2 linked regions of the Candidatus Chlorohelix allophototropha genome follow. The main gene of each other region encodes a partner of the protein of the gene in region 2 in a complex. Links are inferred from orthologs where the notes say so. Each region holds a gene or a part of one and is shown on either strand. Other genes may lie near its edges.

Region 1 (15,098 bases), 1.1 Mb from region 2 along the record:
TAATCGGGAGGCGATTGTTCGGTTGTCGCGCTATATCCTAAAAAGTGCTACCACTACCAGCGGCTTTCCTACCACCGGCACTGCCAACACCGTAGATGATGCTTCTCCTGCCGTTCAATTCGGACGCGAGCAAATTTATTTGGGCGTTAAAGCGTTGTCGGCTTTGCATGTTGCCGCCCTGATGCTGGAAGAAAGTGACAAAAAGCTGGCGAGGGAATGCCGCGCTAGAGTTAGGCTTATCTGCCAAACTTTGGAGGAACAGGCATGGCTAGGCGACCATTTTGCAGTATGTCTCGATCGCACCACAACGGGTCTTATAAATCCTTGGAACGGGCAATCACTAGAGGAGGGCGAGTTGGAGGGTTGGAACGCTTACTCGCTTTATACTTCAAATGGCTTGCTGTATTTGCTGGCAAGCGGCGCACCCCTACCGCCGCTTAATCTTGATTTGTTCCGCCGCGATATTTTGGAAGCGCGCCGTGCCAGTCTTATTGAATATGGCTGTACTCATAGCAGTTCCGATCATTCGCATATCTGGATCAGCCAGAATCTACATCGTGACCTAACCGGGGCTTATTTGGGTATTGACCCTGCCGATTTACCCTCACGTTATTGGGCGTTTGAACAATTTGAAAATAGTATGGGGCGAGGTGGCTGTTTCGTGGATACCTATGGCTCAAATCATTTACATTATTACCCACGTGGTGTTACTTCGTTGGGTTTACTTGCGGCATTTTCCGGCGCAAAATTTGACCGTGTTGTCGGTAAGCTAGAATTTGAGCCGGTACGAGTACCCTTGAAAGTACCTTTATTAGCGCTTGCAGACTGGGAAAAGGGACATATCCCGTTTGTTGGGTATAAACTTAAAAAAAATAAATTTAGACGTTCGATAACTTTTCCTGAACTGGTAGAGCCTTATTTGAAAAAGGCAAATAATAGCCGGAAAAGGAAAAAGAGTAATTGATAAGATAAATTTGCCACCGTACAGATTTAAATTTGTCCCAAGGAAAAAGGGATAAAAGCAACGGAAATAGGCATAGAATGATTGGTAAAATGGTCTAGCAAGGCTAAACCGAGTGAAAATAAGCTCAAATCACAGCGCTCAGTGCGATGGATTATACTGACCCAGAGAAACTGGTTCAGACGCAGGTTTAGTGCTAAAAGGAATGGAACAGGCTTAAGCTGATAAAGCGAAGTATGTTTGGTTGTGGGAAATTGAAGCAACGGGTATTAGCGTAGGCTTTCCAGATGCAATGTCTGGTTGGGGTGGTACAGCGAGGTTGCCGAAGATATTGCTCGAATCGAAGCTTTTGCTTGTTTTTGTTATTCTCTGAAAAGCCTTGTATCCCTAGCTGGATGCCTTGAAAAACTGAGTCACTTCACTTTCCAGTGAATTCCAGCGAAGAGCAGGTGTGAAGTTGGGGTAACGGGATGTTTAGGGGCAGTAGAAAGGCTGCGCAGCACCACCTGATCGGTGGACGCAAACGCTTGCGCCACTTTTTGACCTAGGAGATGGAGCGGTGGAGCGAATGGGCGAGAGTAGGGTGAGACCACTCAGGATGTTGCTGCTGCTGCTACCGGAGTTGGATTCGGTCAGCTTGCCAGTGCATTTCATTTTGCAGTGTTTTAATCCTTTCACCTACTTCTGGACAGCGAGCAATCGATGTCATAAAACTGACTATCAATACTGTTACTTGTGTAGCTGATGCATATGCCGCGGTAAATGCCAACGCCGAGGGCTCGTGTGCTAGAGTTCCAGTCTAACAAAGGTTCTTTCAAGGGTTACGGGTAAAATCTTCATCTCTGTTAATTTTCCTAACAGTTAATGATTATTCTCGAAATAAGTTCCTACAATATTTATATGTGATTCTTGAGGCATGCTGGATAATTGTACCGGGGCAGCATCCATTACTACTGGTTGTTTGCTATTCTTTCTCGCGCTGAGCATAAAAGGTTTTTCTATAGCCAGATAAAATATGGTGCCAAGCAGGAAAACTCCAACGGATGTATAAAGCAAGACTTGTAGGAAACGCTGCTCCACTGGGAGTGCTTCAATTTCAGGATAACTTTTAATCAGATATATCAAAGGCATGTGCCATAAATAAACCGAATAGCCGATAATGCCTATTATGCGCAAAGGGGTTATGCTGAATATATAGCGCCAAAAATTACTGCCGAACAATACACCCATTATGAACAAGGTTATCCCTATACCATAAAGTATCCTTCCAGCATAATACTGGATAATTAAGCTACTATCGTTTCTAAGTTCAAACAAAAGCGATAAAATCAGGGCTAATCCGATTATGAAGTAAAAGTTTCCAGCTATTTTTCCGGTAGCTATTTTAAATATTTTCCCAGAAGGGATATTTAAGCGATACCGTGTATATACATTTGCAACTGCTATTCCAAGTGCAAAAAAGGAGATATAGCCGAAAAATTGATTTGATAGAAAATAACGTATGGTTTCACTATCAACTGAGAACCTAGCAACAGAACTTTGATATATAGCAACAACAGGGTCGAGCGAATATTTACATAAATATAACCACAGGATGTTTGCAATAATAGCAAAAGGTACCGCTATTATCCAGCGATTACGAAGAAATAGTGGTATAGCCCAAGGTAATACTAAATAAAATATCATCTCAATTGTTAGTGTCCATAATGACCCGTTAATAGTGTAATCGCCAGACGATATAGGAAACAAATATTGAGTAAAGGTTAGGTGCGCTCCTAAGGCAAAAAATCCATCGCCACTGAAAACATAGGCAGAAGGTATATATTTTGGGGTAAAGAACAGCAACATAAAAAAAAGACAGCTATAATAAGCAGGCATAATTCTGAAGAAGCGCAATCTAAAATATTTTCTAACACTGGGTCGAGGTTTATTATTGTAATCAGCAGAAAACCAATTCTGTGCTAATAAGAAGCCGCTAAGAGCAAAGAAAAGAAGGACACCGGTATGCCCTGCGCTGATTAAAAAAGTCCAATGAGTAATATTCCCGGAAAAAGGTGATTTAAAGGTTAGTTCTGGACTACCCGATAAAACCCAGCAGTGGAATACAAGGACTTGTAAAACTGCAATAGCACGGATTCCATCCATATAAGCCAAAGGTTCTACTGTACCGGGCTTTACCACGAATATGTTTAATATTGATTGGTTTAACTTTTTTAGCAATTTTTTGATTCCCTCCGAATTACATTTGAGATAACTAAGTCCATAGTTGACAACTTAAGCGCCAACTGAATTTGTCAAGCTACTTATGCTGCTAATCAAAGTGGCCAATCTTCGGTAAAAACAATTGTTTGGCAACAAAAGCCTGTATTTTGTCCGAGTAGTAATTGCCAGAGCGGCCACATTTGAGAAAATTAAGGGCATAGCAGCCAAATTTGGTATGAAATCCAGCTAGAAATTCCTGATTTTGTACTTGACAAGTCCGTCAAATCTTTAAGTTGTCACTGATGAACTAAGTCAATAATAATTCATAAAGCTATAAAATGTAAAATAATATAAAGAGCCTCTACTGGATAGGGGCAGCGACTCTGTACAGACCATTAAGGTCAAATGCGGAAGGAGGGTAGCCGTCTTAAAGCTCTACTTCGCAGTAACCTGCCGAGCAAGCTAATTCTTAGGCTGCCTTAGTGAAGCCTTCGCTCTTGTAGCGATAAATCTTCGAGAAATCAACTTCGGCGAAAGCCCGCGTGAGTTTCAGCTTCGCGTGCATAAAGCGTTTGATACCATGGCGGCTAAGATTCTTTCCCGAAGCCTTCCTGAAAATATTGCATTGGTAACACACGCCGGAGTGATAAATATTTTATACTATCGTTTAAAGGGCTTGGAATGGAATAACAAAAAACCTGTCTTTCCAAGCACTTGCACCGGATTACATGAAGTGTGCTATCTTGAAGGTAATTGGAAAATAACTGTTGAGAACGATAGCACCCATTTGCGAACAAGAAAAAGATAATCCACGAATTAACCATTAGAAAGTACTATTGGTATGAAACTGAAAACTCTTACTTACCTAGATGTAGAAAATCTTGCGGATACTATCCTTGTTTTTCAGCGTGGTCAAGCTTATCTGGCTTCCGGTGCTGTGCTAAAATTCCGACTTGATTCCGGTGGTAAAAGCATCCAAGCCAGAGTAGCCGGAAGTGGTGATATTTATCAGGTAGAAATTGCCGAGGTTGGGGCTGACCTAGAAATAGACTGTACTTGTCCTTATGATGGCTACATTTGCAAACATGCCGTATCAGTGCTGCTTTATTATCTGAAAGAGAGGAGTGCTAATAGTTTTACGGACGAAGCTCAAGGGCAAGCAAGTCAAACCAACGTAGTATCGGCGTTGGGCAAAACGCTAGAAAGCATGGAACACATACAATTGGTAGAATTATTACTGCGACTAAGCGAGCAAAGCGATGCTTTTCGGCGTACCCTACTAGAAAATATCACTATTCCCAAACAGGTCATCCGGCAGCAGCCGAGTAACCCCACCGGATTACGCCGCCTCATGCACGAAATCACCCATTACTTCAGTCAATTGCCCCAGACCCTTGATGAATATTACGAGAGCGAGGAATTGGACGAGATAGATGACTTTTTTGAACAAATTGGCACTTTTAATCCGAACGACCAGCTAGAATTGCTAATACATTTAGTGGGAGCCGGGAACGATGTAATGGAGGAGTATCCTATTAACGCCGTGCAAATAGGACGAGCTTTAACTTTCTATGGTGAGGCTGCTGCTTTGATTTTTCCCTCTCCAAAGGAAAAGCAGGATCACTTTGATTGGTTGTTAAATACCCTATCAACTTTAGAAATCTGGGAGTATGGCGCTGAAAAAGAAGACCTCAAGGCTGGATTGGATGCGTTGGCAACAACCCCAGCGGATTATACTTACTTGCTAAAGCAATTTAAGAAACTTGCGGAAGAATACCCCGTTGTAACGGACTGGATTGCCAACTACTATCTTAAACTAGGCGATGATCTTAACTACCTAGCCATCCGACAGGCTAACCTCGTAAGCGAAGCGCATTACCTCCAATTGGCAGACTATTGGCGAAGCAAAGGTAATGAAGCTAAATATTTGGAAACGCTGGAAAGCTGGCTTGTTAGGTTGGAAGAAGATAAAACTCAACAACGCTCTACGCCATTTTCATATTCATCCTTACAAGGCTCTGGTAGCATCCTCGAACGGTTAGTAGAGTATTATTTGAAATACCATGACGACGAAAACCTGTTGCGTATTTTATTGGCTCAAGTCAACTATCTCAGACCTACCCTCGAACTATATCGAAAGGTAAAGGATTTAGCCGAACGCTTGCATAATTGGCAGATAGTCCGCAAACAATTCATAGAGTTGATTAACCCTTATGATCAAAGAACACTGGCTGAAATCCACTTGTATGAAAAAGATTGGCAAGCTGCAATAGATTTGGCTCGGCAGCAGACCGGCTACGGTCAGGAGGATATCAAAACTCTAGTAGCGCGTGGGGTGCAACAATATCGACCTGAAGTAGCAATCGAATTATACATGAGCCTAGTAGATTTTAATATTGAACGGGCAAACCGCAAATACTATCAGGAAGGCGCTAGATACGCCGCTCTTATAAAAGGAGTGTACCTAGAAATCTTGAAAGACCCGATTGGTTGGCAGCATTACATCAGTAAAATTAGAAGCGTTAACAGTCGTCGCCCGGCTTTACAGGATGAATTCAAAGCTTTATAACATATTTGCAATTTTGAACCTGAAAATTGCTATTAATGATAGCAGTCTACTATACTCTCCTGAAGCGGTATGTTATAATGCGAAATGATTGCTAATTGTGCGAAACAGATAACCATTTCCGGGGAAATCAAGAGCCTCATTTTGGTGTAGAGATTTTTGAAATAGGGGGCGAAAGAGGATTTGAGAGATTTATTCAGGAGAAACCCCAAGCAACCGGATGTTGCTGGTAACAAAACCGATAGCGATACCACAAAAGATAATGCACCTATGTTTAGCTGGAACCGCCAGCAACCTTCTAACAAACCGGTGCCAGAACAGCATAATATCCCCGATGACCTGTGGATTAAATGCACTAAATGCCATGAACTGATTTATACCAAAGAGTTTGAAATTAATAAAAAAGTCTGTAGCAAATGTAATTACCATACTCGCCTGAGTGCGCGTGAAAGGGTGACTTTGCTGGCAGATGACGACAGCTTTGAAGAGATGGATGCTGGATTAATCAATGCCGACCCGCTTGGTTTTGTCAGCATCGCAGAGCCACCATATCCCCAGAAAATGGCGCAAACCCGAAAGAAAACCGGGGAGAACGAAGCGTTAATAACTGGGCTATGTAAAATTAACGGGAAACCAATCGCGCTGGCAATTTGTAATTTTGCTTTCCAAGGCGGAAGTATGGGAAGCGTTTTTGGCGAAAAAATGGCGCGGGTAGTGGAGAAAGCCATCGAGAAACGAATACCGGTGGTGACTATTTCTGCCAGTGGTGGTGCACGTATGCACGAAGGTTTGTTTTCACTTATGCAACTAGGGAAAATCTCGGTTGCATTTGCGCGTTTGGGTCAGTTGCGCTTACCCCACTTCTCAGTTTTTACAGACCCTACTCTGGGTGGTGTTACTGCCAGTTATGCCTCGGTAGCTGACGTGATAATTGCCGAACCCGGTGCCTTAATCGGTTTTGCCGGTCCTCGTGTAATCGAACAAACTACCAAACAGAAACTTCCTCCCGGTTTTCAAACCGCAGAATTTATGCTAGAGCATGGTATGGTTGACCTCATTGTGCCTCGCCGCGAATTAAAAGATAGTATTGCCAATCTCGTCAACCTTTATATGCTTGCTCATAGCCGAAGTTATTCCCATGAGGTGGCTTATGCCGGGTAAAGAAAAAAAAGAAATCCCGACTAATAATGTTACTTGGGAAAAAGTATTATTAGCTCGTCATTCTATGCGCCCGCATGCGCTCGATTTTATGAACGGACTATTCAAGGATTTCGTGGAATTACATGGTGACCGCCGTTTTGGTGATGACAGTGCCTTGGTTGCTGGAGTTGCCAAATTCAACACTCGTTCGGTTATAATTATGGGACAGCAAAAGGGACGGGATACAAAAGAAAACATTGCCCGTAACTTTGGCTCAGCCCATGCTGAGGGCTACCGTAAAGCCTTGCGCTTATTTCAGCAAGCCGAAAAATTCGGCATGCCGATTATAACCTTTATTGATACCGGTGGAGCTTATCCGGGAAAAGCTAGTGAGGAACGCGGGGTTGGTCTTGCAATTGCAGAAAATCTAATGGAATTGTGTCGTGTAAAAGTGCCAACTATCGCGGTGGTAACCGGTGAAGGCGGAAGCGGCGGCGCATTAGCCATCGGTATTGCTGACCGCTTACTTATGCTCGAAAACGCCATCTATAGTGTGGCAAGCCCTGAAGCTGCCGCTACGATTCTTTGGAAGGACTCGGCACAAGCTCCTGCAGCGGCACAAGCCATGAAGATTACCGCAGAAGAATTAAAAGATTTCGGAATTATTGATGAGATTGTGCCTGAACCAGTAGGCGGCGCACAAACTGACCCTCCTGCTTTAATGGTTACTCTTGCTGAAGCTTTGGAACACCATCTCTCGGAATTGGAACAAGCGTTTGTTGTCAAAGGAGAGGCGGGAATTCAAGCGATGTTACAAGCGCGTTATAACAAATATCGGGCGATCGGGCATTGGAGCGAAGTTAATGTATTAGCCGGTGCGCGTGAATAACCAGTAAATTACAAAGGCAAAGTGTTATGTCACAACAAAAACAAACTGGAAAAGACACGTCAACAGTTACTCCTAGCCCTTCGCGGAATAATAGAAATTCCAAACAGAGCAGTTCCAAAAAAGAGGCGATGCGGCAACGCCAGCTAAAACGACGGCGAAATCAGATTATTCTGGTTGGTATTGGGGTAGTGGTAGTGGCTATTATCGGTATATTCACCATAGTGGCTCTTTCCACTCCCACTTCCTTTGATAAATTGCCCGCAAGCTCAACTCAGGATACGGACTATCTAACACTTGGCGCTGCCAATGCACAAGTTGCTTTGATTGAATATGCCGATGTACGCTGCCCAGCTTGCAAGCAATATTTTGATCAGGCTGATTCATCCATTAGAGATACTTTCGTCAAAACCGGACAAATCAAGTATATTTTCAGAAACTATACGGTAGTGGACGATATTTTACGTGATTCCGATTCGCAGCGTGGCGCTCAAGCAATTAGATGCGCCGCCGATCAAAAGCGTGGTTGGGATTTTCGAGATTCGATGTATGCCAATTACCGAGGTGAATCAACCGGTGTAATAACGGATAAAGTTCTTAAGGATCTTGCCAAAGCTCTTGGTTTGAATCAAGATCAGTTCAATTCATGCCTCGACACCAGTAAGTACAAGCAGGCGGTGGCTGATGAAAAAACCGCTGCTAAGGCTAAGGGTGTAAGCGGCACTCCCACCTTCTTCTTGAGCATCAACGGCGCTGAACAAGAGATCCAATATAGTACCTACGACGATATTAAATCTAAAATCGCCGCTGCCGTTCAGCAGAATCCACCGACTACCCCCAAGTAATTCAGAAACCGAGAGGGGGTTAGCCCCCTCTTTTGCATGGAATAAAGTATATGGCTACCAAAAATAAAATATCAATCGGTACAAATACTGTAGAAGAACAGAAGAATTTAGGCTACCTTTACGACTTGTTGGTAATAGTATTGTGTTTAGCCGGAGTTGGTATTGCCGGATATCTTAGTTACACTCGCCTTTTTGCAAAGGCTATTATTTGTGTTGAAGGCGGCGGTTGTGATACGGTCAATAACAGCCAATATGCTTTATTACTGGGTATTCCGGTATCTTTTCTCGGATTTGCAACCTATATTGTCCTAGCAGGTTTGGCAATGACTCGCTGGTTGATGGCACGTAGAAATAATACTTCGCTAACTTATAAGTTAGACTGGACTTTATTTATAATCAGTTTGGGCAGCCTTGTTTTTAGCGGTTACCTTATGTCTATGTCTTTCTTCGTTATAAAAGCCACCTGTATTTGGTGTTTATCCAGTGCTGGGATAATCACAGTTCTTTTTATTCTTCTGGCAATTCGCCTCTGGCGTTCGGTTGAAGAAATATAAACTCAAAAGAACCTGAAATAAAAACAAGGGGCTTTAACACCCCTTGCCTGAAACAATTATACTATTTGTGCAAGCCTTAAATAAAGAAATCGCCTGCTAATGGTGCGCCCGGAGTAACTGCGTACTGATCAAAATCGGTAACTCCGGCAGAAGCCAGAACTTCATCATCGATGCAGAAATTCCCGGTAAATTCGCGGCTAGGTTTAGTGAGAATGATATAGGCTGCATCTGCCATAATCTCAGGCATGCGCGAATGCTTCATCATTTCTTCCCCACCTACAATATTTTTGATCGCGGCAGTAGCAATTGCAGTGCGTGGCCAGAGCGCATTTACCGCGATACCCTCCGCTTTAAATTCTTCCGCCATTCCCAAAACGCACATGCTCATTCCGAATTTCGCCATTGTATAGGCAACATGCGGGGCAAACCAACGCGCTTCCATATTGAGTGGCGGGGAAAGGTTCAGAATATGTGGGTTCTGTGCCTGTTTCAGGTGTGGGATACAGGCTTGCGAAACCGCAAAAGTACCACGAGTATTGATCTGATGCATCAGGTCAAACCGTTTCATGGGGGTTTCGAGCGTGCCGGTGAGTTGGATTGCGCTGGCATTGTTAATGCAAATATCAATGCCGCCAAAAGTTTGGATAGTTTTATTTACCGCTTCTTGAATCTGTTCCTCATAGCGTATATCACACAAAACCGCTAAGGCTTTACCGCCCGCCGCTTCTATTTCAGCCGCCGCAGTGTGGATTGTGCCGGGTAACTTGGGATTTGGCTGATCGGTTTTGGCAGCAATTACGATATTTGCGCCATCTCTGGCAGCGCGCAAGGCAATTGCCAGCCCGATACCACGACTAGCACCTGATACAAAAAGTGTTTTACCCTTCAGACTCGCCATTGTGTCTTCTCCATAATTACTTGACATAATAATTATAAAAGCATGCCTGCATCAACTGTAATAATTTGTCCAGTCATGCTATCGTTTTTTGCCAGCATAATATAAGTTGCGGCGGTATCTGGAATACCCGGAATCTTTTTCAACGGTGAAGCTTGCTCAAATTGAGCAATTCGTTCTGGGCTATATTTTAAACCCCACCTAGTGAGCAACAGACCGGGTGCAACTGCGTTCACCCGAATATTGTCTGGGGCAAGGGCAAGGGCAAGGCAGCGTGTTAGGTGAATCATGCCAGCTTTAGAAGTACAGTAAGCAATGCTACTGCCCTTTGTGCCAAGTCCCGCTACCGAAGCGGTATTGATGATTACACCGCCATTATTTTGACGCATTATCGCGGCAGTAGCTCTAGCTAGGAAAAAAGGTGCTTTGGTATTGATATTCAGAATATCATCCCAATCTTCTTCGGAAAGTCCGTCAAGGTTGGTAAATGGTACAAATCGCGTTGTTCCGGCGTTATTTATCAAAATGTCCAATCTCCCAAAACTTTCGGCAGTGCTGTTTACTATGCGAATTACATCATCGAGCTTGCCGACATCTGCTTGGATTGCCTGAGCTTTCACGCCAAGTTCACGTAATTCGTCAACCGTTTCTTCCGCTTCCTGCTTTGATTTTGAGTAGTTAATAGCGACATTAACGCCCTCTTGTGCCATTTGCTTGGCAATTTCCTTACCCAAACCAGTCCCGCCTCCGGTAATCAGCGCGACTTTACCTTTTAACTCCATCCCCTTCCTCCTGAAATTGGTGGCATTTTGGTATGTTTTGAAATTTCATGTGTGCGGTGAATTGCTCAAATCATTATATAGTACCTTCCAAAATATGTCTTTTTTCAGGGATGTGGTATGTGACTGCTGCAAGAAAAGAATTACTCATTTCAATCTCATAATTCTTTTTCCGATTCACCAATCAGACCGTATATATAAGTGTAATCTTCAACCTTTGGTTCAGCTAAGTCAGAATAGCTTTGCCGCCATGTTCTAGTAGTTTTGCGGAAAACAAATTAAGAATAGGAGATATACATTTATATGCGATTGAATATCCGTTGGGTCAGCTATATATGGGCTTTGCCCTTGTTTGTCCTTTTAGTGGTAGCCTGTGGCGATAATACGGCAACGCCCGTTCCGCCTGCTACCACCGCTGCGGTTGCTGCAACGCATTCCACCACCACCACCGCTGCGGTTACGACTGCTGCGACTACAACTACTGCTGTTCCTAACCCGACCCTTCCATTACCCACACAGGCAGATACAACCGCTGAGGCAGGAAGACAAGCATTTGCTAAGGTTTGCGCCGGATGCCACCTCGGACAAGGCACGCAAGCGGGAAAAGCGCCAGTACTTGCTCTCAGTACGAATGCTATAAACGCTGATTTTGTTCGCAATCAGGTGCGTAAAGGCGGTAAACTTATGCCTCCTATTAGCACAAGTCGGATTTCGGATGCCGATTTAGAAAACGTGATAGTATATCTCAAAGCGATTCACAAAAGCTAGAAGCTATAAACCAGAAACCAACCTTGCTGCAAAACATAGGTTGGTTATGTTATTTGGAGAGTTTTGGTTTGGGATTTACTGGCGAAACATCTGCTAAAAATATATCGTCTACTACTGGGATAGATGATTTGGTCAAAAGGGCAAGCCGTAGTGACACGGAAGCGCTAGGTGAAATTTACGATCGCTATTCTGGTAGGGTTTATGCTTTCTTGCTCAGATCGGTTGATAAAGAAATGGCGGAAGAATTGCTACAGGATATATTTGTAGTCCTGTGGCAAAAATGTGGCATGTATAATCCTGCCCTTGGCTCATTCGAAGGTTGGTTTTTTACGCTTGTGCGTCATCGCCTTTACGATGCGCTGCCTTCTTATCAAAAAAGACTGAGCCGAGCAGTATCCGCTCAACCCGGTTCGGTAGAATCTCCAATAGATATGTTGGAAAGCAAATTTGATATGGAGGAACATATAATAAAACTTTTCAGAGATGAAGAGATACGAAATGCTTTGAAAGATTTGCCACCTGAGCAACGACAGGCTATTTTGATGACTTATTTTGGTGGTTTGAGCCAGCGTGAAGTAGCTGAAGAACTTAATTTACCGGTAACCACTATTAAGGGACGTGCTAGGATGGGGCTGCAAAGATTGCGTCAATTGTTGCCGGAGCAATTGTTATGAGGTGCGAAAGAGTTTTTGAAATTGAAGATGGCTATCTTCTAGGGAAGTTGGCTAAAGAAGATATGAGCCAGGTGGAGCAGCATTTAAATAAGTGCTTGAGTTGTCGCCAACGTATAAAAGGCTATGAAGAATTGCTGGGTCAGATGTTTGAGGCAGTTGTTCCGGTTAACCCTCCTATCGAGCTACGTACTGCGATACTTGCACATGCTAATGGTGACAGCAAACCTGAAAAAAACCAAAAGAAGCAGTGGAACTGGAATTTCTTTCCAGGCTATTCGCCTGTCTTTGGCTCGGTGGTAGCCGCATTTATGCTCATACTTGCAGCACTTTCAGCCCTGCTGTTTACTCAAGTTCAGGATTTAAACAAGCATATGGAACAAAGCCAGCGTTTGCAAGCTCTAACTTCCTCCCCTGATACTATGATATGGTCAATGACCCAGCCGAATGTGCCCTATAATTCCAATGCTCCGCGTGCCCGGATGTATGCCCGCCCCTCTATGGATATATATCTGGTAACTGCCATTAATATAGTACCTGCTCCAGACGGCAAGATTTACAAATTCTGGTATGACATAGGCGATACACTAGAGTTTGGAGGTAATTTAAACATAGATGAATCTGGAACTGCCAGTATATTGATTAATGATCAGAACAAGGATGCTCTTAATATAACAAGCTGTTTTATTACCCTAGAAAATTTCAACGCAGCACTCAACGCGCCAACTACAGCACCCCTGCTAATTTGGAAAAAGAGCTAATAATAGACTTATGCCGCTTTGCTGTGAAGCTTGCCAAACGGTTCTAAACCAAGAACCACCACTGGTTTCGCGATATTCGAATGGTTAAATTACAACAAAAAGTTTCAGGTTGTTTTCGCAGTCAGGTGGGTAGCAGTTACTTTGCTGTATAAGACGCTATCTTTCCACCATGAAAATGACATGAGAATCCGGTAACATTATAGCAAGCGTTGTACTCAAACGAAATAGTTGATTAAAAACCAGAAAGTACCCCAGCCGTTGACCAGAATCCCCCAGATAACGAGTACAATTCCTATCCGCGATATTTTTTTACCTAGCGCAATCGCTAACAAAATTAGTAATGGCACAATAAAATCTAGGGTAAAGCGATAACCGAACTGAGTCCAGCCCGTATTGTAATAGGTCAATAGCGGAATAAGCAATGTGCCAAGACTAACTAGTGCCCCTATCTCCAATGGGGTAAAGCGGCGCAAGCGTGAAAGATACAATAAAGCTGGCATTGTCAGAAATATGCTCATCCCATGAGTGTCGGGTACAATACTCGGAATTGAAAGATTTAATTGAGGCAACAGCAAAAACAATGCTTCGAAGTTAGCCGGGATAAAATTCAGGTTGAATTGACCGTAAGTATGCAAGTTGTCATAAAGCTTTTTGCTTATATTCTGCTGTAAATATCCAAAATCGGTTGGATTCTCAAAGCGCAAGAAGTTGTACAGTAACAAGCAGGCAACTGCCAATAGCATTGGGATTATTACCGCAAAAGACCATTTGAAAAGTTGCTTTGTTTCTATTTTGCCAATTACTTGTTGTTCCTGTAAGAGACATGCCTCAATTCCAAGCAATAGCGGCAAAGTCAGCGCGATATTAGGGCGTGCTAGTATTGCGATTGCCAAACACGTTCCCACTAACCAAGGTGAAACCCTCTTTAAGCTTAAGAGCGTTGCCAATAATACGAAGGTTAGGGTGCTTATTTGACTGATAAACCATACATCGCCGACTATCGCCAAGTACCAATGAACACTACCTAACCCAAATAAGCAGACTAGCACTAAATTGTCACGGGTGCCTAATTTAGACCAACCCCGTGTCACTAATGTTTCTAGCACCAAATAAACTAGCGTGACATTTAACGCTCCTAGACTTAGGGAGAAGATAGCAGCATTGATTTGCTGAGGACCAAATAATGCAACAAATGGAAGCATCAGCAACGCTGGTAGCGGTGGAAAAGGTACATACCATAGCTCTTTGTAGTGGATAAGGTCAAGGGTATGAAGCGGTTGTTCTAGATACAATTTGCCGTGCAAAAATGCATCTGCTAGATAATTAAAGTAATTGTAAGTCGATTTATAGTTACTTCCTGTTATCAAAAAAGAGGCGAGATAAATTGAGAAAACCCCCTGAAAAACTAGGATAGCGCCTATTTTGGTGCTTGAAAAGAAACCGGTAGAAGATTCTGGCGATAGCGTCATATGTATTTATTAGTCTTTCCGTTCCAAAGCTGATAACACAATAAAATGGCAAGACTTTAACTTGCAACTTTTGTGTACAGGCGATTTTGTCTATATTTCCGGCTAACGAGCAATAAATTGGATTTATTATATATTAGCTCAAAACCTGAAACGAACAAGAGGGAGGAAAGGCATTTATCTACCAGTTTAGGCAGGCGATATGGGTTTTGACGGTACAATGTTGATATTGTGCAGAGAAGGGCTTCTTACCAGCGCTTCCAATACCAGTTGCTGCGAAGCGGTAATATGTTGTACTACCATTTTGTGTGCCGTTTCACCATCTCCGGCAATTAAAGCTTCTACCAGACCTTCATGCTCGGATGATAATTCAGCCCTTCTGGTTTTAAGAATATTGCTGAGATGCAGCACCCGCTCGCTTTCCTCCAACACTTGGCGAACCGCGGCAGCAAGGCGACGATTGCCGGAGGCTTCTGCAACCATTACATGGAAATCGAAGTTTGCACGCCAGTAATTTTCTTCACTTTCAACATCCCCGACATTATAATGCACTTGGCATAGCTCATCCAGTCGTTGCAAGTCAGCAGCTTTAACATGTCCGGCG
Region 2 (15,200 bases):
ACGCATCCACGGGCTTTTTGTATCATGCTGTGTACACAGCTTTTTTATTATTGGAGGAGGCACAGTTTTGGATTTATTTTTAGGGTTATTGGGTGGTCTTGGTATAGCAATCCCATGCGGCTTTAATCCTTATTTACCCTTATTGGTTATTAGTGTGGCAGGAATGGGCAAACTAACTACACTGAATCCTGATATCGGGTTTTTAGGTTCATGGACAGCCTTAATCGTGCTGGCAATCCTTGTCGGGTTGGATATTGTTGCCGATAAATTGCCACAGATTGAGAACTTGTACCGCTGGGTAAATCTTCTGATATGTCCCATCGCCGGGGGACTAGCAATGGCAGCTATAATCCCTTCCAGCACTGTGGCAACACCCGCCAGTTTTGCAATCGGGCTGATTGCCAGCGAATTGATGCATCTAGTTAAAAGCGGGCTACGCCCTGCACTGATAGGTTCCAGCAAAATGGCGCTTGCCTTTGAATCCATGATCAGTATGGGCGAAGATATGTTGGTAGCGGTGCTAGCGGTGCTTTCGATTGGAGTAGCTATTCTGGGAGGCTCTCTCTCGATTCTGACTCTGGGAATGAGTTTCTGGTGGATGTCTAATCTCAAACGACGCAAGCTACCGGCTAAAGTATGAAAATAGGCATAGATGCCAGCAGGCTGGCGGTGGGCAAGCGCACCGGCACCGAAAATTATGCCTATCAAGTGACGCGGCGAATTATCGAAAACCGACAGCATGATTTTGCGCTCTATTTCAATAAGCCCCCTACCAGCTTGCAATTGCACGGATTGAATTTGGGAAAAAATGTAACCACATGTGCAATGCCTGCACCGCGCTTGTGGACGCATACGCGCTTGAGCTTTGAAATGCTGATACATGCGCCAGACGCTCTTTTTATTCCGGCACATGTGTTGCCGCTGTACCACCCCTTACGTTCGGTAGTTACAATCCATGATTTGGGCTACCTTTACCACCCGGAAGCGCATACCCCACTTTCCCGTATGTATCTGAACTGGTCGACTCGCTTTAGTGCGCTTAAATCGCGCTTAGTGATTTCGGTAAGTCAAGCCACCGCAAACGACCTTGAGCGCCATTATGGAATCAGCCCTGAGAAAATCCGAGTAATCCCACATGGTTATGATCGTGAGCAGTTCAAGCCTATCAAAGATTCCAGCCTGATTGCATATGTGCGCACCAAATACAATATAGAGCCGGGACCCTACATCTTTTATGTAGGCACTATCCAGCCGCGCAAAAATCTGGAGCGTTTGATGGAGGCGTTTGCAGCATTGGTACGAGATGAAAATTTCGATTATCCGGCGCGCCACCAATTACAACTGGTGTTAGGGGGTAAGCCGGGCTGGATGAGCGAACCGATTATGCAGAAAGCCGTTGCGCTAAACCTACCGGAACAAATCAAACTGGTGGGCTATGTCTCTGATATGGATTTGCCCGCACTCTATAGCGGCGCAGAAGCTTTCACATTTCCTTCGCTCTACGAAGGGTTCGGTCTACCAGCGCTGGAAGCAATGGCGTGTGGGGTGCCAGTAATTTGCTCTAACGCCGGAAGCCTACCTGAAGTAGTGGGGGATGCTGCTTTGTTACACCACCCGCTCGATGCCAAAGCAATAGAATGGAACTTGCGCCGCCTTTTATGTAACCCACAACTGCGAGGCGAAATGATAAATAAGGGCTTACGCCGTGCAGCTTTATTCTCGTGGGAGAAATGCGCCGACGAAACCCTAGCTACTTTGATGGAAGTGGCAGGTAAGAAGTAATATTTTTAGGCAAACGGTTGGAAGTGATTAGTAAACATTCCATTGGTTTGGTAATTACCACTTTCCTTGCGGTCAATCCAATTTATTATACGTTTGCGTACCTCCGGAGCATCTGGGTCATTCAGGATTGCGTGGAAAGCCTCCGGGAAAACATGCATCTCCTTATCAGTTGCAGCAATACGATGGAAAAAGGCTCGGGTAGGGCGATGACGTACCGTTATATCCTTGCCACCTTGTAAAATGATAGTTGGCATGCTGAGAAGATGGTGGGATTGCGCCGCTCGGTTCATCGCCTTTGTCATATTAAGCAAAAACCGCACGCTGACATGCTTGTTGAACAGCACATCCGCTTTCAAAACTTTGATAAATTCAAGGTCTCGAATACCCTGCTCTTCGCGCCCGGTAATGGGTAAAGCCGGTTTACGCCGATTAGTTGCCAAGTAAAAGGCGGTACGCAATATTTCATCGATTCTAGGTGTTATGGTCGGCGCTACCACACACGCTGCGAGTATAAGATAATCCGGCTTCAATTCAGGCTTGCTGTTAGCGGCATGTAAAATGGCAAGCGGAGTTCCCATGCTTTCACCAAGCAGGTAAAACGGCAAATTCGGATGCCGATTGCGTACCCAAGATGCCGCTGCCGCCACATCTCCTTCTAGTTCGCCAAAAGATTCTATATCGCCACGCACTCCATCGCTGCGCCCATGTCCGCGTAAATCCGGGGCATAAACCATTGCGCCTAGTGGCACAAGGTAAGGCGCAAGGGAAGAAGCGTAATAAGCGCCATGCCCACCCAGACCATGCACTATAAGTACCACCCGCGAGGCAGGAACGTCGGAAGGCTTCCAGCAATGCATATGTAGTCGCATGCCATCATGGCTCAAAAACTGTTCAGTTTCTTCCTGTAATAGCTCGTAAAGATTCTTCGTAAAAATACCCATATCCTTTAATTTAAACCGAAAGTTAGAAGTTAATCTGCTAATTTGATGATTTTTTCTTGCTACCAATAAAGCGGAAGTATCCCAACGTAACAAAACCAGTAAATAATACCAGTATAACAAGAAGGGCAATTAAACCCTGCTCATACCAAAAATGCAACTTCACCCAAAGCCATGGGAAAGTCAAGGTATCGGCTAAACTCGCCCCATTACGGTTGCCTGTTAACAGCACATATTTACCACCATGCTCAGCCTGGTCAAAAACCGCTACATAATAAGTGCCATCCTGCGTCAATTCGCGCCCGATACGTTGCCCTTCCCAGAAACCGATCTGGGTATAGGGTTCATCTACTAAAATTCTAGCCTTTGGTTCATTGGGGTCGTCCTGTGAAAGCACCATACCGTATTCGGGAGGAAGTGTGAAAGGCAATTTCCTTAAATCTGATTCGGGAGGCATGGGTAGACCGGGTCCAAAAAGCGCCAGAGAAGGGCGAAAATTATCTAACCCCTCTAGGCGTGGGATGTTTAGTTCAAGGTTTATTTCTAGACCCTTGCTGGCAGTAAAAGAATAGAATTGCGCCTTATCAGAGACTAGTTCGCTCACAAACTGACGTGCCCGATCAGGGTCATCGTAAGAAATTACGTCGCTAGAAGATAAATTGTAGTTGGCAGTGAAAACATTTTGACGAGCAGCAGAAGCGCCAGAGTATAAAAGAATGAATACTATCCCTAGTACACTTAGAACAATAATAGCTTTTAAAATCCGGTCTATCATTTAACCTGTGACAAAACGCGCTTGAGTATGGTATTTGCTTTGGGCATTGCATCGGTTAAGCCTTCGGCACCGCGCTTGTTATCTATCACCACCGCAATAGAGAAAGCTCGATCACCCTTTGTCGCCCAAGCGATATACCAGCCATTGTTAATACCCTGCTGAGGGTTTACTTCGGCAGTGCCGGTTTTGCCACCTACTATTGCACCAGAGCCGGGCAAACCGCCCCCATTAAGTCCCACATAACCGTTCGTGGCAGATTTTACCATAATATCGCGTACTGCTTTAGAGGTTTCCGGCAAAAGTGGTTTGAGCCATGCTTCGGGCTTGGTTGCTTTGACCAGCACTTTTTCACGGGTGCGGATTTCTTTCACCAATATGGGTTTGGGAAGCGCCCCGTCATCGCGGGCAAAACTGGCAGCCAACATCGCCCAATGTAGCGGTGTTACTAGTATCTCGCCTTGACCAAAGCCGGTGGAAGCCTGCGCCGGACGCTTGTCTAGAAAACCCGTAGTTAGGAAAGGACGGCTCTTTTCCACCGGAATATCAAAGGGAATTGCTGTATTGAAGCCGAAACGTTCCATATAACGCAATTCGTCTGCGCCGCCAATCGCCAACCCGATTTGCCCGAACACAGCATTGAGCGAAAAGATATAGCCTTCGGTGGTAGTCCAATCGGTGCGAGTCTTGTCTGGGCGATTCGGGTCGTTAAACACCGCGCCATCCACCGTTAGTTTGCCTTCGTCTTTCCAAAGCGTATCGGGAGTAGCTTTTCCCAAATCGAGTAAAGCGGAAAGTGAAAGGGTCTTAAAGGTTGAACCGGGAATGTATAAGCCCTGAGTTGGGCGGGTGAGAAGCGGCTTTTTAGGGTCATCGCGAAGGGCGTTCCAGCGTTTCTGAATTTCTTTGGTTTGCGCATCCCATAGGTCATCCGCCACCGTTGGGTCAAATGCCAGTTGAGCCGGGTCGAAGTGAGGATTGCCGACCATCGCCAATATTTCCCCGCTTTTGGCATCCATCAATACAATAGCGCCATCCTGAGTACCCAACTGCTGTTGCGCCAGTTCCTGATATTCCGGCACAATGCTCAAATACAAATCGTTGCCAACTATCGGTTGGTGAGTTAAATCGCGGGTCAGCGCCACAAACGGATTTGTCCCAGAACGCCCGGAAAGGTAATCGTCGTAACTCGCCTCTAGCCCGCTACTACCGAACTGAAGCGGACTATAATAACCCACCAGCGGGCTGATATAAGGATTCAGGTAGGTGCGACGTACCACGCCATCCTTGACTTCAATACTTACCAGCGGGTTGCCAAAAGTATCGCGAACCGTCCCACGCTGCACCGTTAGTTGTTGACGAATAATGCGGGGGTCTTGGACTAATTCGTTTTTGGGGGTGAAATAAGGTTTGCTGATTTCGTCCGTAATTACAATTTGGTTGCGCAGCAGTTGAAAGCTGAGCAGGATAAAACCTGCCAGAATGAAAGTCATAGCGCGTTGTGTATTATGCGCAATCCGTTCCTGACTAGAAGCATCTTTTTTGATGGGCGCGTTGCCATACCAGAAAGCCAAGAGCAGCAGAAGCCCGGTGACGAGCATACAGATTAGCCAAACGGAGTCGCTACGCCCGTTTGCATCCCAATCTGGACCGAACAGGAAGCCAAAAGAAAGTCCAAAACCGATTATACCTGCTGCCAATATCAAGCTCAGGTATCGAATTGTTTTTGGATTCATACTTTGCTATCTCGCTCTAACGAAAGGCGCACCAATAACCCTGCCATCAGAAAGTTTACTAGAATTGAACTACCCCCATAACTGATAAAAGGTAAGGTCATGCCGCTTAGGGGGATAAGTTTGGTCACACCACCTACGATAATTAAAGTTTGAATGCCAAAAATTGCGCTGATGCCGATAGCCAGAAATTGGTAAAAGCCATTGGTGGTATGCAAGGCAATGTGGAAACCGCGATATACCAGCAAAACATCCAAGCCTAATATACCAAGCGCTCCAGCCAAGCCCATTTCCTCACCAATAGCCGCCATTACATAATCGGTATGTACTTCCGGGATAAAATAGGGCGCGCCTTGTCCAATACCTTGCCCGAATACGCCACCTTCCGCGAAAGAGAATAGCGCCTGAACAATCTGGTAAGAACGTCCCTGCCCGGTAGGCCATGGGTTTAGCCATGCATCCACCCGCACGCGCACATGCGCCAGTTGGTCAATATTGGCAGATAATACATAAATCAAGGCAAACCCGGCGATGATTAAGACCAATCCTACTATTACATAGCTGGCGCGTCCGGTAGCGGCAAAAAGCATTATGAGGAATACGCCGAAAAATAATTCCGCTGCGCCTAGTTCTTTTTGAACAATCATGGTCAAAAGGGCTATACCCAAAATACCAAGCATTGGCATAAGATAAGGAAAAGGCGGTAGCGGGATAGGACCTAACCTGAAATTGGTAGAAAGAATTACCTCACGTTTATCATCTAGATAGGCGGCGAGGAAAACCACCAGCATCACTTTTAAAAGCTCGCTAGGCTGGAAACTGAAAATTCCAAAACGAAACCAAAGCCGCGCCCCGTTTACTTCCTGACCAAAAATAGTTACCGCCGCTGTGAGAAGCAAACCTAGAAAAAGGAAGGTGTATTTGTAGCGTCGCAGCGCCATAATATTGCGCAGCCCTAACGCTACAATAAGAAAGGTGGTATAACCCAGCACTACCCATAGCACTTGCCGACTGGCAATATTGCCCGTTCGAGTGGTTTCAAGACGCTGGCTCATTATCAACCCAAAAGCGGACAGAGCAGAGACTAACGGCATAATAAGCTGGTCTGAACGTGGCAACCAGATGGTAAGTACCAGATGCGTTACCAACAGCAGACCGATAAATACAAAGGGCATCCACAGGTCTTTGGCATCCCAGCCAACCCGCTGATTTGGTACAGAAATGACAATCAACATTCCAAGCAGCACCAGTAGCGCTGGCGCAACCAGCAATTGGAGTTCTACCAGCCGTAATGGCGGTTTTTTCTTTAAAGTTGGGGTTATTTGCATAATTGGCTATAAAAACGAAAACGAGCAGACTCAACCAAGCTGCCCGACTTCAATTCACAAGGGGTATCTAGAAATAATTTGCCCAAGAGTTTTGCGGATAATTATCTATAATAGCTTAATCTGGAAGGACCACGCCACTAATGGCGAGGTCGCCGCTCCACAGATTTTTCATCTACACGAACAGGCACACGTACACGACGCTTTTCAGCATCTTTTTGTTGGCGTTCTATTGCTTTAGCGGCAGCTATAGCAGCGGTAACGGCAGCGATGACGGCAGCTAGTAATTCCATAGTGTAAAACCTTCCTATCCCAAAGAATTTGTAGCCCCAGCCTTTCTGAGTCAGGACCAAACTAGAGCGGTGACCGATAGCTGGTATATTAGGTAGACCAAAGACCGCCCAGATAGGGTTCTGGTGCTATCTGCAAATTTATCTTAACCCATGTACCGTACCAACGCAATAGGATATACATATAATGTTCACTATTTTTAAGACTCTTTTAACACTTGGTGCGGGAGGGTTATTGTGGCGCTAGATTCGAACACAATTACATTTAGGTGGTTTTCTTCTCGGCATAATTTGAGAGCTGAAAATTAACGCACCTCAGCCTCAAATTCGCCGTTGCTTAGTCGAACTCGGATTTTGTTTGTATTGGCTATTTGGGATATGTCGTGAATAACTTCGCCCGATTCTTTCTTGGTCACTATGGCATAGCCGCGTTGCAAAATCTGTTGAGGGTCAAGCACTTTGAGACGGTAGGAAAGGGCGCGAGTCTCCAGTTGTAAAACCTTTAAACGGTGGTTTGTATTTTGAGAAATTTGAGCGATTAATTGTTCTACCCGGTTGCGCTGCTGCGCGAGCAAGGTGGAGGGCGAAGCCAATTCAAGTCGTCTTTGTAAGGCGTTTATAGCCGCTCGACTCTCCTCCAAGCGGTAATCGAGCGAGGCGGAAAGTTGCGATTGTAATTCTTCAAGCTCACTCCGAATATCGGCAATATCGGGGGAGACGAGTTCGGCGGCGGCGCTAGGAGTAGGGGCGCGCATATCCGCCACGAAATCCACAATCGTGAAGTCGGTTTCGTGACCAACCCCGGTGATTACTGGATGCCTACTGGTAAACACGGCACGCGCCACCCTTTCATCATTAAATACTGCCAGTTCTTCGGGCGCACCACCACCACGCGCCAGTATTATAACTTCAACTTCTGGCATAGCATTGAGGCTGTGCAAGGCAGCCACAATCTGCAGCGGTGCATTTTCGCCCTGTACCAGCGTGGGAGACAATACTACGGTGGCGAGCGGGTAGCGACGGCGCAATACATTCAGGATGTCCTGAAAAGCGGCAGCTTTCCCGGAAGTTACCACCCCGATAGTTTTCGGGCGTTGAGGGAGGGGGCGTTTGCGTTCCGGTGCAAACAGTCCTTCCGCTTCCAGCCTTTGCTTGAGCAATTCAAATTCGAGCGCAAGTTTGCCCTGCCCTTCCGGCTGGATCAAATCCACATAGAATTGCAGCTTTCCGGTCTGTTCGTAAATCGAAACTTTACCATGCATTAGGTAATTGGTTCCGTTTACAGGCTTGTATTTTTGGCGCAGAGCGTTACCCTTGAACAATACGCAATCCACCACACCGCTGGCATCTTTAAGACGAAAGTAGGTATGCCCGTTCTGATAGGTATTGCTGTTTGATACCTCGCCGCGCAACCACATATCACTGAGGCGCTCGTCCAGAGCCATCAAGGCTTTGAGATATTCGAGTAGTTCGCTAACACTGAAAATTTCCAAGATTATCCCCAATTATCCCAAGTTATCCCAAGTTATCCCCAGCGGGTAGCAAGCGAGTAGGCGGTTCACTACTCCACGTTGGTGTTGCAACTTGCACACCGCTGTCGCTGATGCCGCTAATCGGCACATACCGGCTTTTCATTGCTACGTTCAGCTTTACCACATCCCAACACTATCCCGCTCGGTGTTATATATCGCCGCCTTCTATACAAGCTTAAAAGCGTATAACAAAGGTTATATTAAGGGCGATAAGTCTCGCGAAGGCGTTTTTTACGTTGGCGTTCCAGAAAGTCCAGCACCACCATACCGGTAAGTTCGGGGCGTTGCTGCGGGACAGCATGGGCAACACCCGGCAAGATACACAACTCGCTGCCTTCGATAAAGCGGTGCATTTCCAAAACCTGATCAACTGTGCCAAAAGGGTCACGCTGCCCAGTCATCAATAGCACCGGAAGCTTCATAGCACGCATCTCTGCTTCGGTGGGATAGCCGGAATCATCCAGCCACATCGCAATCATTTGCGCACTCAATTTTTTCCAGTAGCCCGGTTCACGGTGCGCATATTGCCTTTCGAGAATAGCCGCCCACTCCTTGAAGTTCTGCTCAATGTAAGCGCCATCAAGTTTATACATTGCAGCAAGAATCTCAGGTGTATTACGGTAGTTCACGCCGATTGCCACCAAAGTATCTACCAAAGCGGGATATAGGGAAGCAAGCTTTAGCGCGGTTATACCACCATCGCTGAAACCAACCACATGCACTTTTTTGATACCCAGATATTTCAGCAACCCTGCGGCATCGTCAGCCAATTCACTATAACCGGAAAACTTTTGAGAGGGATTATCGGTGCGTCCATGCCCGCGATGCTCATAGGCAATCAAGCGATAGTGACGGGCAAAAACTTCAAAGTGCTTACCCCAATCGCTGGCGGAATCAATCAGACCAAAAGCGCCGTTGAGGAGTAAAAGCGGCTCGGCTTCTTCAGCCCCGCTTACTTCGTAATAGATCTTTAAATCGCGTAGAGGTGCATAAGGCATCTTCTACCTCTGGATTCTGTGGAGAAGGATAGAAAAGACGCTACAGTTATAAAGATAAATTAGAGAAACAAAGAACTAAATCAAGACTTTCACTTGGAACAGAAATGAATCTAGATTAGAGACAAGAGGCTTAAGCCCCTTGTCCGAAAATCCATCTGATGCGAAAGTTCTACATGAGCTAAAAGGCAGATTAAATCGGCTCCAGCAAAAACAGGGTTTGCCCGTATTCTACAGGCTGACCGTTCTCAACGCTGATTTTCACGCAGCGACCGGTATGATCGCTGGTTATTTCGTTCATTATCTTCATAGCCTCGATAATGCCGATAACCTGTCCTTTTTCCACCACTTCTCCTTCGGTCACAAAGGAGCGAGCTTTGGGGTCGGGCGAACGGTAGAAAGTGCCGACCATAGGCGCAACAACTTTGTGGAAAGAGTCTTCCGGTGGCGCGCCGGGATCGGTAATCGAACGACCATCCATTGCGGATACAACATTGCCCTGCCCGCGTGAAGCGCGATTCGATCGATTAGGTGAAACCTCTAATGTTTGTACCACCATCTTTTCGCGCTTGATAAGAAGCTTATGTGAGCCATTCTCAATAGCCAATTCCGTAATATCACTGGCTTCGACCATTTTGATAAGCTCGCGAATTTCCTCATTAAGGAAATTTCCTGATGGAGATGAGCCTTTTTCTGGTTCACCGGATGGTATCCGGCTGCTTGAGCTGGAAGTAGTCAATTAAGCACGCTCCACATAAGACCCCGAACGGGTGTCTACCTTAACTTTATCGCCAATATTAATGAATAACGGGACATTGACGGTTAATCCTGTATCAGTAGTTGCCGGTTTGCTGGTACCACTGGCGGTATCGCCTCTGATACCCGGCTCGGTATAAGTTACGGTTAAAACTACCGAAGGGGGGATTTCAATATCAATAGGTTCACTGTTATAGGTAATTAGGTCAACTGTATCATTTTCGTGGATATAATATTTCACGTCACCCATCTGCTCATCGTTCAATATCGACTGCTCGTAGTTATCCACGTTCATAAAATGATAGTCGTCGCCATCCTTGTAAAGAAACTGCACCACTTCGCGCTCTAGCCGCACATCGTTAAATTTGGCACCGGCTTGGAATGTACGCACAGTATTAGAACCGCTGCGCAGGTTCTTAAAACTAATTTTCACCTGAGCGCTGCCTCGCCCGATCTTCTGGTGATCAAATTCCAGAATCTTCTGAAGTTGACCATCAAGGTCAATTACCATTCCGCGTTTAATTTCGCTGGTCGAAACCATACCTTCTCCTGAATAAACTGGTGTTATGATATCCTAGAAGCTGCCAACAAGCGCTTCTAAAGCAAGTAAGTAACCTTTGGGACCAAAGCCGGCGATTTGACCCTTAGCTATGGGCGCAATCAGACTGTGATGCCGGAATTGCTCACGGGCATATACATTGGATAGATGTACTTCCACAATTGAGACCCCATCCAACGCTGCAAGACAATCACGCAGTGCAATACTGTAATGGGTAAAGGCTCCCGGGTTAATAATTATACCACAAATCTCCTTGCGTCGCGCTTGCACAAAATCTATAAGCGCCCCCTCGTGGTTGCTCTGGAAGTCTTCGAGTTCATATTCGGCATTGATAGCCGCATTTCTCACTTTTTCCACAATTTGGGACAAGGTAGTGTAGCCATATACCTGTGGCTCGCGTTCACCTAACAAATTTAGGTTTGGTCCGTTAATCAGCAAAATCTTTTTTGGTTTTGGTTCCATAACTTCAACCTCCTTAATAGGTTATAATAGCGGTTGGGTGCTACTACTATGTAATATAATCAGGGCAGTTGCAAAGGTGGAAAGCGGTGTAAACCCTTACGGGTCACACAGGCAATGGAAAGCCTACCGAGGTCGCAAGGAGTGACCTTTTGAACTTACATCCCCTTCCTACTCTGTGGTGGGCGCAAAGAATTACGTCCTAAAATCGTTTCTTGCAACAAACCTGTTAATGTAATATAACGTCCGTTATATTACTGGAAGGTTTTTGATGGCTCAATCTGATACGCGGAGAGGTAATAAAAAAGCCTCCAACGCGACTCTTGAGAAAAAAAAACCAGCAAGGCGCGTTTCAAAATGGCGAATACGCTTACGACTAACGCTGATATTATTAATAATAATCATATTATTGCCTCTCTTGCTGGTTTATTTTATCACCGAAGGTCAAAACTCACTTATATACAACGAGGTCTCCGGAATACCTTCGCGTCCGGTTGCGCTTGTCTTTGGAGCAGGCTTAAATCGCGATGGTACTCCCAGTTGGATGTTGGCTGATCGAATAGATGCTGGAATCGCCTTGTATAAAAGCGGCAAGGTGCAAAAACTGATGATGACCGGAGATGGAATCGACAATAACGAGGTAAACGCCATGAGCTTGTATGCCCAACAAAGGGGTGTTCCGGCTTCAGCGATTATTAAAGACTCAGGGGGGCTACGTACTTACGATAGTTGCTGGCGCGCTTTAAATAGTTTTCAAATACACAGCGCGATACTGGTAACGCAAGGTTACCATTTGCCCCGTGCGCTTTACCTGTGCAAATCGCTAGGAATCGACTCGATAGGGTTGAAAGCAGGGCTAGAACGCTACCCGGGGCAGGATTTTTACAACGGTCGGGAATTTTTTGCAATTCTCGGCTCGTGGTTTGACATTAATATCTTCAAACCTACCCCGGAAGCCAATCGCTAAGCTAAGGCACTTTTATTCTGCTCAACCCATCCTTGGCATCCATATTAGTAGGGTCGACATCCAACGCTTTCTGGTATGCCTCACGCGCTTTCAACGGTTGGGTAGTAGCTTCATAGCAAAGCCCCAAATTTGAGTAATAGACCGACACTTTGGCGTTAAGCTGAATTGCTTTCTGGTAAGCATCAATTGCCGCGGGATATTTCTTTTGCTGATAAAGCGCAATTCCTAGCAAGTTATAGGCGCGAGCATTGCTGGCGTTGTTAGGGTCGATATCGATAGCTGCTTGAGCTTCCTGCGCTGCCTCGGTATAACGTTTAAGCTCAATCAACGTACCCGCCACATTCCGATGATAAAGCGCCACTTTAGGTTCTATTTGTACCGCCTTGGCATAAGCAAGGTTGGAGTCGCCCCATTTCTCTTGCAACTCAAGCGTCAGACCTAATAGGTTATAACCAGCAGCATAATTTGGATCGAGCGAAATTGCTTTGCGAGCTTCCGCTTCTGCAGCCGGATATTTCTTTTCGTAATAAAGCGCATTAGACACGTTAAGTTGATAAATGGCAGAGTTAGGCACCAGCGTTACAGCATCGCGATAAGCTTTCTCGGCATCAGGGTATTTGTCCTGATCCAGCAAAGAATCACCCAAAATGTTATTTGCGGCTGCCAGATTCTTGTCTTTATCTTTGCTTGTGTCAGTAGCATAAAGAGTAATAGCCCTGCGTACTTCCTGTTCTGCCACGTCCGGCTTTCCTAGATCAACCAGACATTCAGCGAGATTACGATGGTAAAGTGGTTCGCTAGGTTTCAAGCGGGTGGCTTCCTCGTAGGATTTCTGCGCATCCGATTTTTTACCCTGATTGAAAAGCGCCAAACCCAGATTGTTATGGAAACGGGCTATACTGGCATCAATACTGACGGCGAGACGCGCTTCGTTTTCTGCCAGAGCGTAATCTTTGGTAAGATTATAGGCAGCTGAAAGATTATCATGGTAAATTGCTACGTTGGGCGCAAGCCTGACAGCTTCTTTGAACTTGTCAATTGAACCTTGCACATCACCGCTAGCCAGTAATCCTTCGCCGTCTTTATTTAGCTGCACAGCGAAATCTATTGCCGAGGTAGTGGGTGTAGGAAGGACGCTGGTGGCAGTAGGCGGCACGGTTGTGATAACCGCTGTGGTTATAGCTACAGTTGCAGTAGGGGTGGGTTTGCTACCACCAACCACCACTATAAGTATCACGGCGATTGCTGCAACTACTACTACCCCGACTATGGCAAGAATCAAGCCTGTTTTTGATCCGCGTTTTGGAGACACCACCGCGCCGCCACCGGTGGAAGAAGTAGCACCTTGTTGGGTATAGTTTGACGGTAAGGGAGTATTAAACCCGTAATTAGCAGCGGGGGCAGTGCCGGGTACTCCGGTAACGCTGCCCGTCATGCGGGCGCTTGGCACATAACCTTGGCTTACATAGAAACGGTAGCGGGTAGTAATGTTGGTATCAGCAGGAAAGCGCGATTGCAAGGTATGCAACCGATTGAAGGCTTCCTGATATTGATTTTGTCTTTCGAGTTCGGTAATGACGTTGAGTTCCTGTGTAGCAAGAGGATTTGAAGAGGGTGCAGCAGCCATCCCAAAAGTGCTGTTCTGCGGCGAACCATAGTGGGAAGGCGAAATCGCGATAGTAGCCGGATTTACAGACCCGCCTTTTATAGCCATTTCCAATGCCCGCGCCATTTCCCCGGCAGATGCGTAACGATCTTCTTTCTTTTTGCTAAGCGCTTTATTTACAATCGCTTCAACCGCTGGCGGGATATCAGGGTTCATGGAACGGATAGGTGGCACTGGTTTTTGAATATGCCCCATTACTACCGAAATAGGCGTATCTCCCCGAAAAGGCAACGAGCCTGTCAGCATTTCAAAAAGCACCACACCTAGCGCGTAAATATCGCTTCGGCGGTCGAGCGGTTCACCCATAGCCTGTTCAGGACTCATATAATCGGGCGTACCAACGCCTTCACCCAAAGAGGTAAGTTGGGTACTACGGCTAACATCTTTGGCTATACCGAAATCCCCAAGCGCTACCCGCTTGCCACCTTCGAAAAATACGTTGCTGGGCTTAATGTCGCGGTGCACAATATTATGGGCTTCGTAGGCGTAGTCAAGCGCAGAGGCAATTTGGTTAATAATTCCAGAAATCTCAGCCAGATTTAAATTGCCTTCATGCAAACGGTCGCGAAGAGTAATACCGCCTTCGATGATTTCGGTCACGATATAACTATCTGCACCGGGAACTTCTTCGTAGTCATAGACGGTTACAATATTTGGATGTTTTAGCTGTGAAGAAAGTTCTGCCTCGCGCCGGAACCGTTCCAATGCACCGGGAGAGGAAAGAAACTCTGATTTTATGGTCTTAACTGCAACGTAGCGTTTCAAAGGGGGTTTATAAGCTTTATAAACAGACCCCATACCGCCTTTTCCCAACAGATCAACTACGTGATAAGGTCCTATTGTTTCGGGCATTGCATCCGCAGGCATTTTATTCTTGCTCCGTTCTAACCCTGAGACCGCTTGCGGCAAGGGTACAATATATGCAACCATTCTCCATGTTAAGCCGCAATTAACGCCTATTTTATCAGTAGTCGCTTCACAAAACAATTACGATTCTGGAAGAATAACGCTCAATTATAATGACTGATATCGTGCTATCATGTATAATTCTTTTATCGGTGGAGCAATTCTTATATCTTGTGGGATATGTGTTCTTAAAATGCGCTTTTTTATCTTAAAAAATCTAAATTGGCAGAAAAGTAATCGTAAATCTAACTTGGCAGGGTTAACGATCCTTTTGTTGTTATCCTTGCTATTGGGTGCATGTAGCGCCAGCAGTCCTAGTGTGGTTACTGCTACCCCCGCGCAAAAAGATATCGCTTTAACCCAAGCGGCAGTTATACCTACCATTACGCCACTACCGCCACTTCCAACCAATACTCCACGCCCAACCCTGCAACCTACCTCTGGCAGCGTGAAACCTTCGAAAGCTGATATGGTAAAAGCGGCGTTTCAGGCGCTAATCGGCAGTTATTTTTATCCCTTG

What was found.
Region 1: the proteins of accB (region 2) and accD are in contact, whole or in part, in a solved structure (PDB 8UXZ), measured with the Escherichia coli proteins. The link is inferred for Candidatus Chlorohelix allophototropha from one-to-one orthologs.

What each region holds. Positions count from the first base shown.
Region 1 is NZ_CP128399.1:1,784,400-1,799,497, forward strand. What follows is about bases 5,090-7,901. They hold accD (acetyl-CoA carboxylase, carboxyltransferase subunit beta), read left to right. Parts: upstream 5,090-5,912; coding sequence 5,913-6,890; downstream 6,891-7,901. Other genes in these bases: OZ401_RS07700 (SWIM zinc finger family protein), read left to right, coding at 5,090-5,732; OZ401_RS07710 (acetyl-CoA carboxylase carboxyltransferase subunit alpha), read left to right, coding at 6,880-7,758; OZ401_RS07715 (DsbA family protein), read left to right, coding at 7,785-7,901. Outside these bases: OZ401_RS07685 (glycoside hydrolase family 52 protein), read left to right, coding at 1-964; OZ401_RS07690 (hypothetical protein), read right to left, coding at 1,436-1,615; OZ401_RS07695 (acyltransferase family protein), read right to left, coding at 1,823-3,181; OZ401_RS25885 (histidine phosphatase family protein), read left to right, coding at 3,684-3,971; more of OZ401_RS07700, read left to right, coding at 4,005-5,089; more of OZ401_RS07715, read left to right, coding at 7,902-8,600; OZ401_RS07720 (vitamin K epoxide reductase family protein), read left to right, coding at 8,651-9,154; OZ401_RS07725 (SDR family oxidoreductase), read right to left, coding at 9,231-10,052; OZ401_RS07730 (SDR family NAD(P)-dependent oxidoreductase), read right to left, coding at 10,085-10,831; OZ401_RS07735 (c-type cytochrome), read left to right, coding at 11,132-11,596; OZ401_RS07740 (RNA polymerase sigma factor), read left to right, coding at 11,665-12,270; OZ401_RS07745 (anti-sigma factor), read left to right, coding at 12,267-13,028; OZ401_RS07750 (hypothetical protein), read right to left, coding at 13,244-14,332; OZ401_RS07755 (GntR family transcriptional regulator), read right to left, coding at 14,684-15,098.
Region 2 is NZ_CP128399.1:2,848,567-2,863,766, forward strand. Bases 8,334-11,247 are described here. They hold accB (acetyl-CoA carboxylase biotin carboxyl carrier protein), read right to left. Parts: upstream 10,107-11,247; coding sequence 9,561-10,106; downstream 8,334-9,560. Other genes in these bases: OZ401_RS12490 (hypothetical protein), read right to left, coding at 8,356-8,496; OZ401_RS12495 (alpha/beta fold hydrolase), read right to left, coding at 8,573-9,370; efp (elongation factor P), read right to left, coding at 10,107-10,664; aroQ (type II 3-dehydroquinate dehydratase), read right to left, coding at 10,698-11,144. Outside these bases: OZ401_RS12450 (DUF4126 domain-containing protein), read left to right, coding at 68-640; OZ401_RS12455 (glycosyltransferase family 4 protein), read left to right, coding at 637-1,782; OZ401_RS12460 (alpha/beta fold hydrolase), read right to left, coding at 1,788-2,723; OZ401_RS12465 (hypothetical protein), read right to left, coding at 2,761-3,495; OZ401_RS12470 (penicillin-binding transpeptidase domain-containing protein), read right to left, coding at 3,492-5,228; OZ401_RS12475 (FtsW/RodA/SpoVE family cell cycle protein), read right to left, coding at 5,225-6,553; OZ401_RS12480 (hypothetical protein), read right to left, coding at 6,691-6,843; xseA (exodeoxyribonuclease VII large subunit), read right to left, coding at 7,146-8,333; OZ401_RS12515 (SanA/YdcF family protein), read left to right, coding at 11,413-12,108; OZ401_RS12520 (serine/threonine-protein kinase), read right to left, coding at 12,110-14,641; OZ401_RS12525 (S41 family peptidase), read left to right, coding at 15,000-15,200. UniProt on the Escherichia coli protein: This protein is a component of the acetyl coenzyme A carboxylase complex; first, biotin carboxylase catalyzes the carboxylation of the carrier protein and then the transcarboxylase transfers the carboxyl group to form malonyl-CoA.